2 regions of the Arthrobacter sp. AD-310 genome follow, and region 1 is predicted to be linked to the other one. Evidence: predicted binding sites of a transcription regulator. Region 1 holds the regulator's gene; the other holds the start of a gene.

Region 1 (6,310 bases):
CCCGCCCTCGTGTCCACGGCGACGCTGGCACTGCAGACCCAGATCGTTGGCCGGGACCTGCCGCGTCTCCTGGAAGCCATCACTCCTGCCCTCGACCGGCCCGTCAAGGTGGCGCTGGTCAAGGGCAGGTCCAACTATGTTTGCCGGCACAAGCTCGAAGGCGGATTCCCCTCGGAGGAACCGTCCGAAGGGCAACTGTTCTCGCTGGGGGAGGACACCAGCGTTCCACATTTCGCTGCGACAGTGGGCGGCCCGTCATCACAGCTCGGGCGGGAGGTGGTCCGCCTGCGCGAATGGGCGGAGAAGACCGCCACCGGCGACCGTGACGAGCTCTTGCCCGGCGTGACGGACCGCGCCTGGCGGCAGGTCTCGGTGACCTCCATGGAGTGCCTGGGAGCGCAGAAGTGCCCGCTCGCCGAGGAATGCTTCAGCGAGCTCGCCCGGCAGGACGCGGCGGAAGCGGACGTTGTGGTAACCAACCACGCCATGCTTGCCGTCAGTGCGTTCGAGGGCCTCGCGGTGCTGCCGGAGTACGACGTTGTGGTGGTTGATGAAGCCCACGAACTCCAGGACCGGGTCACGGGCGCCGTATCCGGCCAGCTCTCCGTGGCCATGGTCCATGCCGCCGCGGCCGGCGCCCGAAAGCACACCGCCATCACCGTTGACGCGTTGAACGCCGCCGCCGCGAATCTCGAACTCGCACTCACGGGCGTGCAGAACGGGCTCCTGCCCAACGGATTGAACGACGAGCAGCTGGACTGCATCGACCAGTTGCGGGACGCCTGCCGCGCGGCGCTGTCCGATTCAAAGGGGGACAGCAGCAACGCGGCCGACGGCGGGCGGCAGCTTGCCCGGTCCAGGCTGATGCTCATCCTGGAACTGTGTGAACGGCTCCTCGCCGCGCGGGAAAACAGGGAAGTGGTCTGGTTTTCCCGCGCGGGCACCTTCGAACCGGGCCAGGGATACTCGCAACCGGACGAAGCCGCGCCGGTCCTGATCAATATCGCACCGCTGTCCGTTGCCGGCCGGCTCCGCGAAGGACTGTTTGCCGGGCACACCGTCATCCTGACGTCCGCAACACTCGCCATAGGCTCGGCATTCGAGCCTGCCGCCGGCGGCCTGGGCCTGGTGGGCGAGGGCGCGCCCGGCTGGACCGGAGTGGACGTCGGGTCCCCGTTCGACTACCCGAAACAGGGCATCCTCTACGTGGCGGGGCACCTGCCCAAGCCGGGCCGCGGTTCGTCGCCGGAATCGCTGGCTGAACTAGAGGCCCTCATCCGCGCCTCTGGCGGCGGGGCGCTGTGCCTCTTTTCGTCCCGGCGCGCCGCCGAGGAAGCCGCAGAGGCTTTGCGGCCGAAACTGGGCATCACGGTCCTGTGCCAGGGGGATTCGACCATGACAGCCCTGGTGAAACAGTTCGCGGATGAGCCGGACACCTGCCTGTTCGGCACCATGTCCCTGTGGCAGGGGGTGGATGTCCCCGGCGGATCGTGCCGGCTGGTGGTGATCGACCGAATCCCCTTCCCCCGCCCGGACGATCCCCTGATGACCGCACGGTCCCGGGCAGTAGCTCAGGCAGGCGGCAACGGTTTTATGTCCGTCTCCGCAACGCACGCCGCCATCAGGCTGGCCCAGGGAGCAGGACGGTTGATCAGGTCCACGGGCGATAAAGGCGTGGTGGCTGTGCTGGACTCCCGCCTGGCCACCGAGCGCTACGCAGGGTTCCTCCGCGCAGCGCTGCCCCCGTTCTGGGCCACGACCGACCGGAAGACGGCGGTGGCTGCCCTGGAGCGGTTGGCCCGGGAAAGCGGTTAAAAGCTGCGGTTACAGGGACCGCAGGACGGATACGACCTTGCCCATGATGGTGGCGTGGTCGCCGAGGATGGGTTCGTACTGGGTGTTCTGCGGAAGCAGCCAGGTGTGGCCGTCGCGCTGCCGGAACGTCTTGACCGTGGCTTCGTCGTCCAGGAGGGCGGCCACGATATCCCCATTGGCGGCGTCTGCCTGGCGCCGCACCACCACCCAGTCGCCGTCGCAGATGGCCGCGTCCACCATCGAATCGCCGGCAACTTTCAACATAAACAGTTCACCCTGTCCCACCAGCTGGCGGGGCAGCGGCAAAACGTCCTCCACTACCTGCTCCGCCAGGATGGGACCGCCCGCGGCAATCCGGCCTACGAGAGGCACCATGGCGGTATCGACGGCGGTGGGCAGCCCGGTCACGGTGGCGGTTGAGTCTCCGCCCGGGGCGGGAGCGGCCTGGGCCTGCTTTGCTGTCCCCGCGTCCAGCGTCAGCGGCATCAGCACCTCCATGGCACGCGGCCGCTTCGGGTCCCTCCTGAGGTAGCCGAGTTTCTCCAGCTGGGAGAGCTGGTGAGTGACGCTGGAAAGGCTCGCCAGGCCAACGGTATCGCCGATCTCGCGCATGGACGGCGGGTAGCCGTTCTCGTTCACCGACCGCTGGATGGTCTCCAGAATCTTCTTCTGCCGGGGAGTCAGCCCCCTTGCAGTCTTTTTCGGCTGCGCGGGTGCCCTTCCCCCGGTGGCTGCTGCTGCCATATTCGCCATGCCTTTCGGTTGCCACCGGGCTTGCGACGGCGCCGGACTGAGTTGCACCCCTGAATGTCAGACCCTGCTGATCAACTTCAAGGGTGGTTGTTCTTGCTTCAAAACTAGGCCAGCCACTTGGCTTTTTCAAACATTTGTTCTAGCGAGTCTCGACAAGGTTCGTCGAAAGATGCTAAAACTAAAAAAGCGTTATTCGAATATGTGTTCTACTCCTGCTGCTGCAGTTCGAACAGGTCGCCGGAATGTCGGTGGGGCGGCCTTTACTGGCAGGAAGCAGGGTTTCCGGCAGCGTCAGGCATTTCCGGCAGCACCAGGCATAACGGGCAGTACACACGGTCCAGGAGGGCTCAGTCCATGTCAGCTATATCCGCACCACAGGCCAAGGGGCCACGCGTTTCCGGCAGGTCCACAAAGCAGTCGCAAACGGCGCCCCTGCCCCCGCTGCGCCTTACGCGCCGGGGCAAGATCGTCCTGATCGGCATCCCGCTGGTGCTGCTGGCGGCCTTGCTGCTGTCGCTTGCCGGCTTCTTCAACTCTCCCGCCAAGGCTTCCGATTCGGCGCAGGACATCATGGTGACGCCAACCGTCACCGTGACCGTCCAGCCCGGGGAGTCGTTGTGGGCCATTGCAGGCACCGTGGCGCCGGAACGCGATGCCCGCGACGTTGTCGCTGAGATCGTGCAGCTGAACAACCTCTCCGCGGCCGCAGTCCAGCCCGGACAGCAACTGTTCATTCCCACCAGCTGACCGCCGCCGGCGGTGCACGCCCTGCGCGAACATTCACTGTCACATTTTCCGGTGGTCGGAACGGCCACTAAACTGTTCGGGTGAACGACCAGCTTGAGCGTCTGAACCGGCTTCCCCTCCGCAGCAACCTCCGCGGGCTGACCCCTTATGGGGCGCCGCAGCTGGATGTTCCCATCCTCTTGAACGTCAACGAGAACACCCATGGGGTGCCGGAGGATGTCCGGGCTGCCATCACCGAGGCGGTCTCGGAAGCGGCCGCAGGCCTTAACCGCTATCCGGACCGGGAGTTCACCCGGCTTCGGAGGGCTCTGGCCGAGTACCTCGGCCACGGACTCGCCGAGTCGAACCTCTGGGCCGCCAATGGATCCAATGAGGTCCTCCAGCAAATCCTGCAGGCCTTCGGCGGACCCGGCCGCACCGCGCTCGGGTTCCCGCCCACGTACTCCATGTACCCGCTGCTGGCCAGCGGCACGGACACCGGGTACCTCAAGGGCGAACGCGAGGAAGGCTACGGCCTCAGCGCAGCCTCGGCGGCCCGCCAGGTCAAGGAACTGCAGCCGAACATCGTTTTCCTGTGTTCACCGAACAACCCCACCGGGACCGGACTCGGCCTGGATGTGGTCGAGGCTGTTTATGAGGCCGGAGCGGAATTCCAAACCATCGTGATCGTCGACGAGGCCTACCACGAGTTTGCGCACGACGGAACGCCCAGTGCCCTGACACTCCTTCCCGGGCGGGAACGGCTTATTGTCTCCAGGACCATGAGCAAGGCGTTCGCCCTCGCCGGTGCACGCCTCGGCTACATGGCTGCCGCGCCCGAAGTGACGGATGCCCTGCGCCTGGTCCGGCTTCCGTACCACCTTTCAGCGATCACGCAGGCAACCGCACTGGCAGCGCTTGAACACCGCGAAGCGCTGATGGCGGACGTCGAGGACATCAAGAAGCAGCGCGACCGCATCGTCGCCGAACTGACCCGGATGGGCCTCAAACCGGCGGCTTCGGACTCCAACTACGTCTTCTTCGGCGGCCTGGAGAACCCGCGCCAGGTGTGGCAGGAACTGCTGGACGCCGGCGTGCTGGTCCGCGACGTTGGAATCCCCGGCCACCTCCGCGTGACTGCCGGCACTGAGACCGAAACCACAACGTTCCTCACCTCACTGGAAAGCATCCTTGCCAGCCAGGCTGCGCTTCCCGCCTAGACTTGAAGTACCGGCGCCCCGCGCCCGCACACACCCCTCCTCCCTCAAAGGACACCTGAGCATGAGTTCCACCGGATCGAACACGGCCGCGGCCAGGACTGCACGCATGGAGCGTGCCACCAGTGAGTCTTCGGTGCTCGTGGAGATCAACCTGGACGGTACCGGCGTTTCGGACATCGACACTTCCGTTCCGTTCTACGACCACATGCTCACTGCGCTGTGCAAGCACTCGCTTATCGACATGACGGTCAAAGCCACAGGCGACATCCACATCGATGTCCACCACACCGTCGAGGACGTTGCCATCACCTTCGGTGAGGTTCTCCGCACCGCGCTGGGGAACAAGGCGGGAATCCGCCGGTTCGGCGAGGCCACCGTTCCGCTGGACGAGGCCCTTGCCCACGCCGTCGTCGACGTGTCGGGCCGGCCCTACCTGGTGCACGGCGGCGAACCGGCCGGCCAGGAATACCACCTCATCGGCGGGCACTTTACCGGCTCGCTGACCCGCCACGTCTTTGAAGCCATCACCCTGCACGCAGGCATCTGCCTTCACATGAACGTGATCGCCGGCCGCGACCCCCACCACATCGTGGAAGCCCAATTCAAGGCCTTCGCCCGTGCGCTGCGCGCCGCCGTCGAGCCCGACCCCCGGGTGGAAGGCATCCCCTCCACAAAGGGCGCACTGTGAGCGGCCAGGTCCTGAAGGACGGCGCCATCATCGACCCGTCCGCCTCCCGGAAACTGCCCTCGCCGGAAGGCAAGCCCACGGTCACCGTGCTCGACTACGGCTCCGGGAACGTCCGCTCCGCCGTCCGGGCCCTCGAGCGCGCCGGCGCAGAAGTCGTCCTCAGCGCCAAGCCGGACGACGTCCTGAACGCCGACGGACTCGTTGTTCCCGGCGTCGGCGCCTTCGAAACGGTCATGCGCGAACTCAAGGCCGTGGACGGGATCCGCCTGATCGGCCGCCGGGTCGCCGGCGGGCGCCCCGTCCTGGGTATCTGTGTCGGCCTCCAGGTGCTGTTCGAAGCCGGCGTCGAGCACGGCACCGAAGCCGAAGGCATTGGCGAATGGCCCGGCAAGGTCGAACTGCTGCCGGCGGACGTGGTGCCGCACATGGGATGGAACACCGTTAAGGTGCCGGAGGGTTCCAAACTGTTCGCCGGTGTGGAGAACGAACGCTTCTACTTCGTCCACTCCTACGGCGTCCAGGAATGGAACTTCGACGTCATCCAGCCGCGGATGGCCCCGCCCCTGGTGACCTGGTCCGAACACGGAGCCCCGTTCATCGCCGCCGTCGAAAACGGGCCGCTGTGCGCCACACAGTTCCACCCGGAGAAGTCCGGTGACGCCGGTGCCCGGCTGCTGCGCAACTGGGTGGAAGCCCTGCACCGCCCTGCGGCCGCCGGTGCGGCACCGGCCGGTGATCCGGGGGAACAGCCCGGCGGCACCGCCTAGATGTGGTGGTCCGTTGTCCTGATGGGGCTCGCCGGCCTGCTTGTGGGTGGCGCCCTGTCCTTCCGGCAGCAGCACAAGCCGTTGTGGACGCAAATTTCGTTTTTCGTACTGGCGGGCATGTCCCTGCTCGCCGCCTACCTGCTGACGCTGCCGGGCAACTGACCTGCGCTTCGTGACAGCCCGCACCCAACCCTGAGGATGATGATGACCACCGCAACCGATCTGCCGGTTCTTGAACTGCTGCCCGCCGTCGACGTCGTGAACGGGCAGGCTGTCCGGCTGGTCCAAGGAGAAGCGGGCAGCGAGACAAGCTATGGCACGCCGCTGGAAGCCGCGCTCAA
Region 2 (6,310 bases), on a different contig from region 1:
AGGGCCGACCAACGCGGCACGCAGGCCGGGTCAGCCGTTGAAACCGGTGATGGCAAGGCTCCTGTTGATGCCGTCCAGTGGGTGGTCTTCGGCAGGGAGGGGGGTTGCCGAAGGCGGGAACGGCAGGGTTTCTGTCCGGCTGAGGTCCCAGGCCATGCTTGCGCTCAGGCTGATTCCGCGTGGTCCGGTCCGCCTTGTGGTACCGCGAATCAGCAGCAGCCTGGTGCCGAACAGGAGCGGCCCGGCGTTTTCCTGGGCTTCGTGGAAGAAGACCGAATCGATACAGCCGGTACCGTCGTCGATGCTGATGAACACCACCCGCCTGCCGCCACGCATGGGAGGCGTCTGGGTGGCGACCCGAACACCTGCCACCAGGACTTCGGTGCCGTTCCTCAGGCCAAGGAGTTTGTCCGCGGTGGTGACACCCAGTTTGTCCAGCAGGGGCCGGTGGCTGTCCATCAGGTGGGTGCTGACGTCGACGGCCATCAGGTCAAGCTCGGCGCGCACAGTCTCCACGAGGGTTGGTTCGGGCAGGCCCGGTTTAACGTTCCGAAGTTCCACATCCCCCAGCGGGAGCGACAGCTGCCCTTCGAGGACCTCCACGCCCTTCTTCCCGGCCGTTCCGGCCTGGAGTTTCTGCAGGTGTTGCACGAGGTCGGCCCTGTTTGCCGCCCCGCCGGCTTCGCGGTGGAGAGAATCAAATGCCCCCAACTGGGCAAGCCGCTTGATGGTGGGCTTGCTGATCCTTGACCGGGCACGGAGGTCCGCGAAGGAGTCGTAGGGTTGCCCGGCAACGATCCGTTTCAGCTCAGTGGCGGACAACCCGTAGATCCCCTTCAGGCTCAACCTGATTCCCAGTTTCCCGGCATCCGTGCCCGCCGGAATCCGCTCCACCCGGTATTCGGCTTTGCTCTTATTGATATCGAGGGGAAGGATCGGGATGCCCAGCCGGCGCGCTTCAGCAACGAGCAGCCGTTTGGGGTACATCCCGGGATCGTGCTCCCACAGGCCGGCCAGGAACGCTTCCGGGTGGTGTGTTTTCAGCCAGGCCGACTGGTACGTGGGTACGGCGAACGCAGCACCGTGGGCTTTGCAGAAACCAAAACTGGCGAATGACTTCAGGGTTCCCCAGACATGGTCCACAACGTCAGGTGAAAAGTTCCTTGCCTTCGCTTCCCTGCGGAAATACTCCTCAACCTGCGCCTCCCCTTGTTCATTGCTCAACGCCCGGCGGAACTCATCGGCTTTCGCCAGCCCGCACCCGGTCATCACATCGAAGGTCCTCAGGATCTGTTCGTGAAACACCGTCACCCCGTGGGTTTCCTGGAGCACCGGCTTGAGGAGCGGATGGGGGTACACTTCGGGCGCGAAACCGTGCCGGTGCTCCAGGAACGGCCGGACCATGTCCGATTTCATGGGGCCGGGGCGGAACAGGGAGATGTCGATGATGAGGTCATTGAATTCCCGTGGCGCCATCTTGCCGATCAGCTCACGCTGGCCCGGGGATTCGATCTGGAAGCACCCCAACGTGTGGGTACTCCTGATCAGTTCATAGGTGGCTTCGTCATCCAGGGGGACGGCGTTGAGGTCGATGAGGCCATTGTCGGCAATGTAGTCAGGCCCCGAACCGTCCGGGCCGGGGGCATGGTTTCCAGCCGTAACCACCTCGTCCCTGCCGGGATGGATGCGGATGATTTCCCGGACCGCGAAAGCCATGGCGCTTTGCATCCTGACGCCAAGGACGTCAAGCTTCAGCATGCCCATTGGATCCATGTCGTGCTTGTCGAACTGGCTCATGGGCAACCCCAGCCCGCTTGGCTGCACCGGGGTCCTGTCCAGCAGGGTGGCATCGCCCAGGATCACGCCGCAGGGATGCATGGAAATGTGCCGCGGCAGCCGGTCAAGGCGTTCGGTCAGGTCCACCAGCAGATCCAGCTGCTGGTTCCCTTCGGTTTCACTTTGCCCGACCCTTCCGGCGAACTCCCGAAGCTCAGGTTTTTCCTGCAATGCCTCCCGGAATTTACTGGCGGAGAACCGCCAGAGCTGCTTGGCAATTTCCCCTACTTCGCCATCATCCATGCCGAGGGCAAGCCCGGCATCGCGCACGGCCCCCCTGGCCCGGTAGCCGTTTTGCATGCTCATCAGCGTGACCCGCTCAGCACCGAAACGTTCAAAAATCTTCCGGTACACGTTATGGCGTTCGGCGCTTTCGACATCGATGTCAATGTCAGGCAATGTGGCGCGGTCCTGTGAAAGGAACCGCTCGAAGATCAGGTCATGCTGGAGCGGGTTCACCTGGCTGATGTCAATCAAATAGTTGACCAGGCTGGATGCCCCCGATCCCCGCGCAGCAGCCCTGACACCCATGTCCTGGATCATCCGGGAAACCTCCGCAACGGTCAGGAAGTAGGAGGAAAAACCCAAATTCCGGATGATGCCCAGTTCATGGTCGAGCCTTGCCAGCATGGAGTTTTCGGCTGTCCCCCTGATGCCCGGGAACCGCCTGCCGATTCCTGAGTGGCAGCGCTGCACCAGCTCGGCGTGCGCGTCCTGGCTGATGCCGATGACCGAGGCCTCGGGCACCACCGGCTGTTTCCATCCCATGTCTGTTACGGGGTCGATCCGGCAGCGGTCGGCGAGCGCCTCGGTTTGGGCCATCAGCTGTTGGAGGTCTGCCGTGCCGTACCCGGCTGCAGCAATGATTTCCTTGGCAAGCTGCAGCATCTGGGCGGAGGTTTTCAGCCAGCCCTGGCCTGTGGGCTGAAGCAATGGTTCACCGGCCAGTTCCGGCAGGGACTTCAGGGTGCGGGCAGAATCCAGGACATCAGCGGTGGGGGCCCCGTCTGCCGCACAGTACCTCACGGCGTTGGTGAGGATTGCCGGAACCTGGTGTTCCTCCGCCAGGCGGAGCATGCGGACCGCATGGGCCGTGCTGAGCGGTGAACCCGGCGCGCTCAGCTGGGAAACAATTTCGGCAGCAACTGTTCCCGCGGGCATGGCATCCAGCCACTGCTTGAATAGTGTCCGCGGGCGCAGGTAGCGCCGTCCTCCCATCGCGTGGCCAACGTCCGAGTCGGGACCGATCAGTACTGTCAGCACAGGCTTGAGCGATGCCGGGTCCAGCGTCCGGGAAGCCAGTTCGGCGCGTGTCACAGCAACAGGCACCACTCCCCCGGATTTCCCGGAGGTCCTGGCGTGGGCGTCGGAGATCAGGCGGCAGAGGGCGCGGTAACCGGCCCCGTTGTTGTGCCCCCGGGCAAGTACCACAACCCTGCCCGCCACCTGGGTGCGGTGGTCGCCGTCGTCGTCAAGGATGGCCAAATCGACGCCCACAATGGGGTCTATGCCTGCTGCCATACAGGCTTTCAGGTGCTTGATGGTTCCGTAGAGGCCATCACGGTCGGTGCAGGCGAGCGCCGTCGCCCCATCAGCGGCAGCGGCCTGCGCCAACTCCTCCGGCCAGGAAACACCATAGTGGGCACTGAAGGCAGTGGAAACGTGGAGATGCGTAAAGCTCATGCTGTTCTGTGGTGGAGGGCGTCATGGATCCGCAGGAGCCGCCAGCGGCCGCTGCGGAGATGTCGCGTGAGGTCAAGGGTGAGTGGTTCCTGCTGAGCAGCGTCCCTGGGTTTGCCGTGCAGCGCGGGTACAACCTGCACCCGCCATATTTCGTGGTCGACAACCCCGGGACCGCTTCCCAAGGGGGCCCTGCTGTCTTCGGCCCACCACTGCCGGCGCTCGTACCAGCGCAGGGGCTCGGCGCAGACGTCATAAGAGATGCCACCCCAAACAACGCTTCGGGGCTGGCCTTCCGGGGCGCAGTCGACATCAACGGATTCGCTGAACATGCCCATAGCGCCTCCTTGATGACCCTGGAATCAGTTCGAATATTTGTTCGAATATCTCCAGTCTACGCCGCGTTGGCAGTGCTGCATAGAAAAGTGGGCTGCTGCTGGAAAGAGGGGTGGACGGACTGTTCGGCAGGGAGCAGGATTGAGCCATGAAAACCCAAGACGCACTCCTCAAGCAGGCAAGCATCAAGGCCGAGGACTCCACCCTCGTAGCAACCTTCGACATCGACGGCACCATTCCCGCATCTGGCGCCTATGTCGTAGGCCTGGTTGGAGCCACACCCGACTATTCGTCCCAGCGGCGCCTGTGCGTCGAGTTCATGAACGGTGAAGCCATAGCTTTTTACTCGTTTAATCGGGAACAGGGAGTAGAAGAAACCTATGACCTGTCCGGCGTCTCGCACTCGGAGAACTCGATCACCGCGCAGTTTCCGGTAGCGGCCATCAACGGGCTTGGCGAGGGGCACACCATGTCGGCCTTCAGCGAGGCGGACGGCAGGGAGTTCCAGCACGGCGTTCCCGTGGAGGAAAGCCTGTAACAGCTGGGCCGGCGCGGCTCAGCTGTTTTCTTTATGGACGCGCATCTCCAGTTCAATGAACCCGGAGATCATCGTCCGGTACGTCGATTCGACGATGTCCGGGTCGATGTCCTTCTTCTCTGCGGCTGAGCGGACGTGCTCAATGATCTTTTCCACGCGGTCGGGGGCACGGACCTCGGCGTCGTCGCCCTTCAGGGTCCCGGCGATCCGGATCAGCCGTTCGCGGCGGGCTATGAGGGTGACAATCTGGTCATCCACCTCGTCAACAGCAACCCGGACGGCAGCGAGCTGTTCCTTGTCGGCCAGTGCGTCCCTATCGTTTCCTTGAATCGTCGCCATCATCTGACAGTATCGAAGCATGCAGCCCAGAGTCGACTTCATCTCATTAGGTGTCCGCAGCGTCCCGGCCTCCCGCGCGTTCTATGTTGACGGCCTTGGCTGGCCTGTCCACAAGGAAGTGGAAGGGGATGTGGCATTCATCCAGGTCAACCACGGCCTGGTCCTGTCCTTGTGGGACGCGGGCCAGATGCAGGCCGAGGCAGGCGTGGGAGCGCCCGGCCCGGTCCCGTGCATCACCCTCAGCCACAACCTGGCAAGCCCTGAGGAAGTGGACCGGGTGATGGCGGAGGCCGCGGCCGCGGGAGCCACGGTTGTCGCTGAACCCGTGACCCAGCCGTGGGGCGGGTACAGCGGCTATTTCGCCGATCCGGACGGCTTCCGCTGGGAGGTGGCGTACAACCCCACATGGGCAGTGGACGACGCCGGGACAGTCACCATATAACGCCCGGTTCACCGGTCGCCGGGCTGCTTGAGCCCAGGCTAGAACAGGGCTGCCACCGGACGAATCAGGTCAGGCCCGTTGTTGCGCACGTTGCCAACCTCCTTGCCCACGGACTCCACCTGCCAGTCGGCGGCCACGTCCTTGACGCCGGACCGCACCAGGTCCACCAGTCCGGCTGCGTCATCAGCGTCCGGGTCGAGCCAGGCCTGCATGGTGGCTTTGTCCATGGGCAGGGGGACCCTGTCGTGCAGGGCGGTGAGCTTGCCGAACACCGTTGACTCGGAGCCGGGCGGGGGCGTGTCAGTGGTCAGGATAGAGGTGGAGAGCAGCCATTGCCCCGGTTCACCCGCCGGGACGGACGGGTCCCTCCACCACTCGTACAGCCCGGCGAACGCGAGCCCGCGCCCCTCGCCGGGGTGCACATAATACGGCTGCTTCGACTTGCCCGGTCCCTGTTTCCACTCGTAATAGCCGTCCGCCGGGACGGCGCACCGTCGGGACTGGACGGCTTTCCGGAACGCGGGCTTCTCGAGCACCGATTCGCTCCGGGCGTTGATCATCCGGGAGCCGATGCCGGGATCCTTGGCCCAGGACGGAACCAGGCCCCATCGCGCCACATGCAGCTGCCGCACCTGCCGGCGCCCAGTGTTATGGTCAAGCCCAGTGCCGTCGTCAAGCCCAGTGCCGTCGTCAAGCCGAGTGCCGTCGTCGATCAGCCGCTCCAGCACGATAGGGACGTCATCCGTGGGCGCCACATTCCATGACGGCGGGATATTCACCTCGTCTTCGAGCTCGGCGTCGAACTCTGCCAGTAGGTCCCCCACGGCACGTGCCATTACATAGCGTCCACACATGGCTCCAGCATGCCATCGGCGCCACATACTGTCATCCAAGGGTGCCGGGCTACCCCGGGCAGCGGGGAATACCTGCCGGCACGCTACCGTTGACAGGAACGAAAACCTTCACCGACGCAGAGGAGAACCCTGTGGACTTCACTCCCGAATCCGGCACCATCACCATGTTTTCCACCACTTGGTGCGGCTACTGCAACCGCCTGAAGAAGCAGCTGGACGCGCAGGGCATCGGCTACACCGAGATCAACATCGAGGAAGTGGAAGGCACCGCCGAACTCGTGGAGC

Evidence for each region. The regulator LexA, encoded in region 1, represses DNA repair genes until DNA is damaged. The targets are predictions, from matches to a motif close to TCGAACANNTGTTCGA.
Region 2: the regulator LexA is predicted to act here: its motif matches at 3,884-3,899, upstream of ACYQ1Z_RS10840 (DUF6504 family protein).

The regions. Positions count from the first base shown of each region.
Region 1 covers NZ_BAAHNO010000032.1:33,179-39,488, reverse strand. Annotated here, with positions in the region: gene ACYQ1Z_RS17460 (ATP-dependent DNA helicase) at 1-1,815, shown strand, start outside; gene lexA (transcriptional repressor LexA) at 1,825-2,559, opposite strand; gene ACYQ1Z_RS17450 (LysM peptidoglycan-binding domain-containing protein) at 2,923-3,315, shown strand; gene ACYQ1Z_RS17445 (histidinol-phosphate transaminase) at 3,396-4,514, shown strand; gene hisB (imidazoleglycerol-phosphate dehydratase HisB) at 4,576-5,202, shown strand; gene hisH (imidazole glycerol phosphate synthase subunit HisH) at 5,199-5,969, shown strand; gene ACYQ1Z_RS17430 (hypothetical protein) at 5,970-6,131, shown strand; gene priA (bifunctional 1-(5-phosphoribosyl)-5-((5-phosphoribosylamino)methylideneamino)imidazole-4-carboxamide isomerase/phosphoribosylanthranilate isomerase PriA) at 6,174-6,310, shown strand, end outside.
Region 2 covers NZ_BAAHNO010000015.1:27,996-34,305, forward strand. Annotated here, with positions in the region: gene ACYQ1Z_RS10835 (DNA polymerase III subunit alpha) at 31-3,519, opposite strand; gene ACYQ1Z_RS10840 (DUF6504 family protein) at 3,516-3,854, opposite strand; gene ACYQ1Z_RS10845 (hypothetical protein) at 4,001-4,390, shown strand; gene ACYQ1Z_RS10850 (chorismate mutase) at 4,409-4,729, opposite strand; gene ACYQ1Z_RS10855 (VOC family protein) at 4,749-5,171, shown strand; gene ACYQ1Z_RS10860 (SOS response-associated peptidase) at 5,210-6,007, opposite strand; gene ACYQ1Z_RS10865 (mycoredoxin) at 6,157-6,310, shown strand, end outside.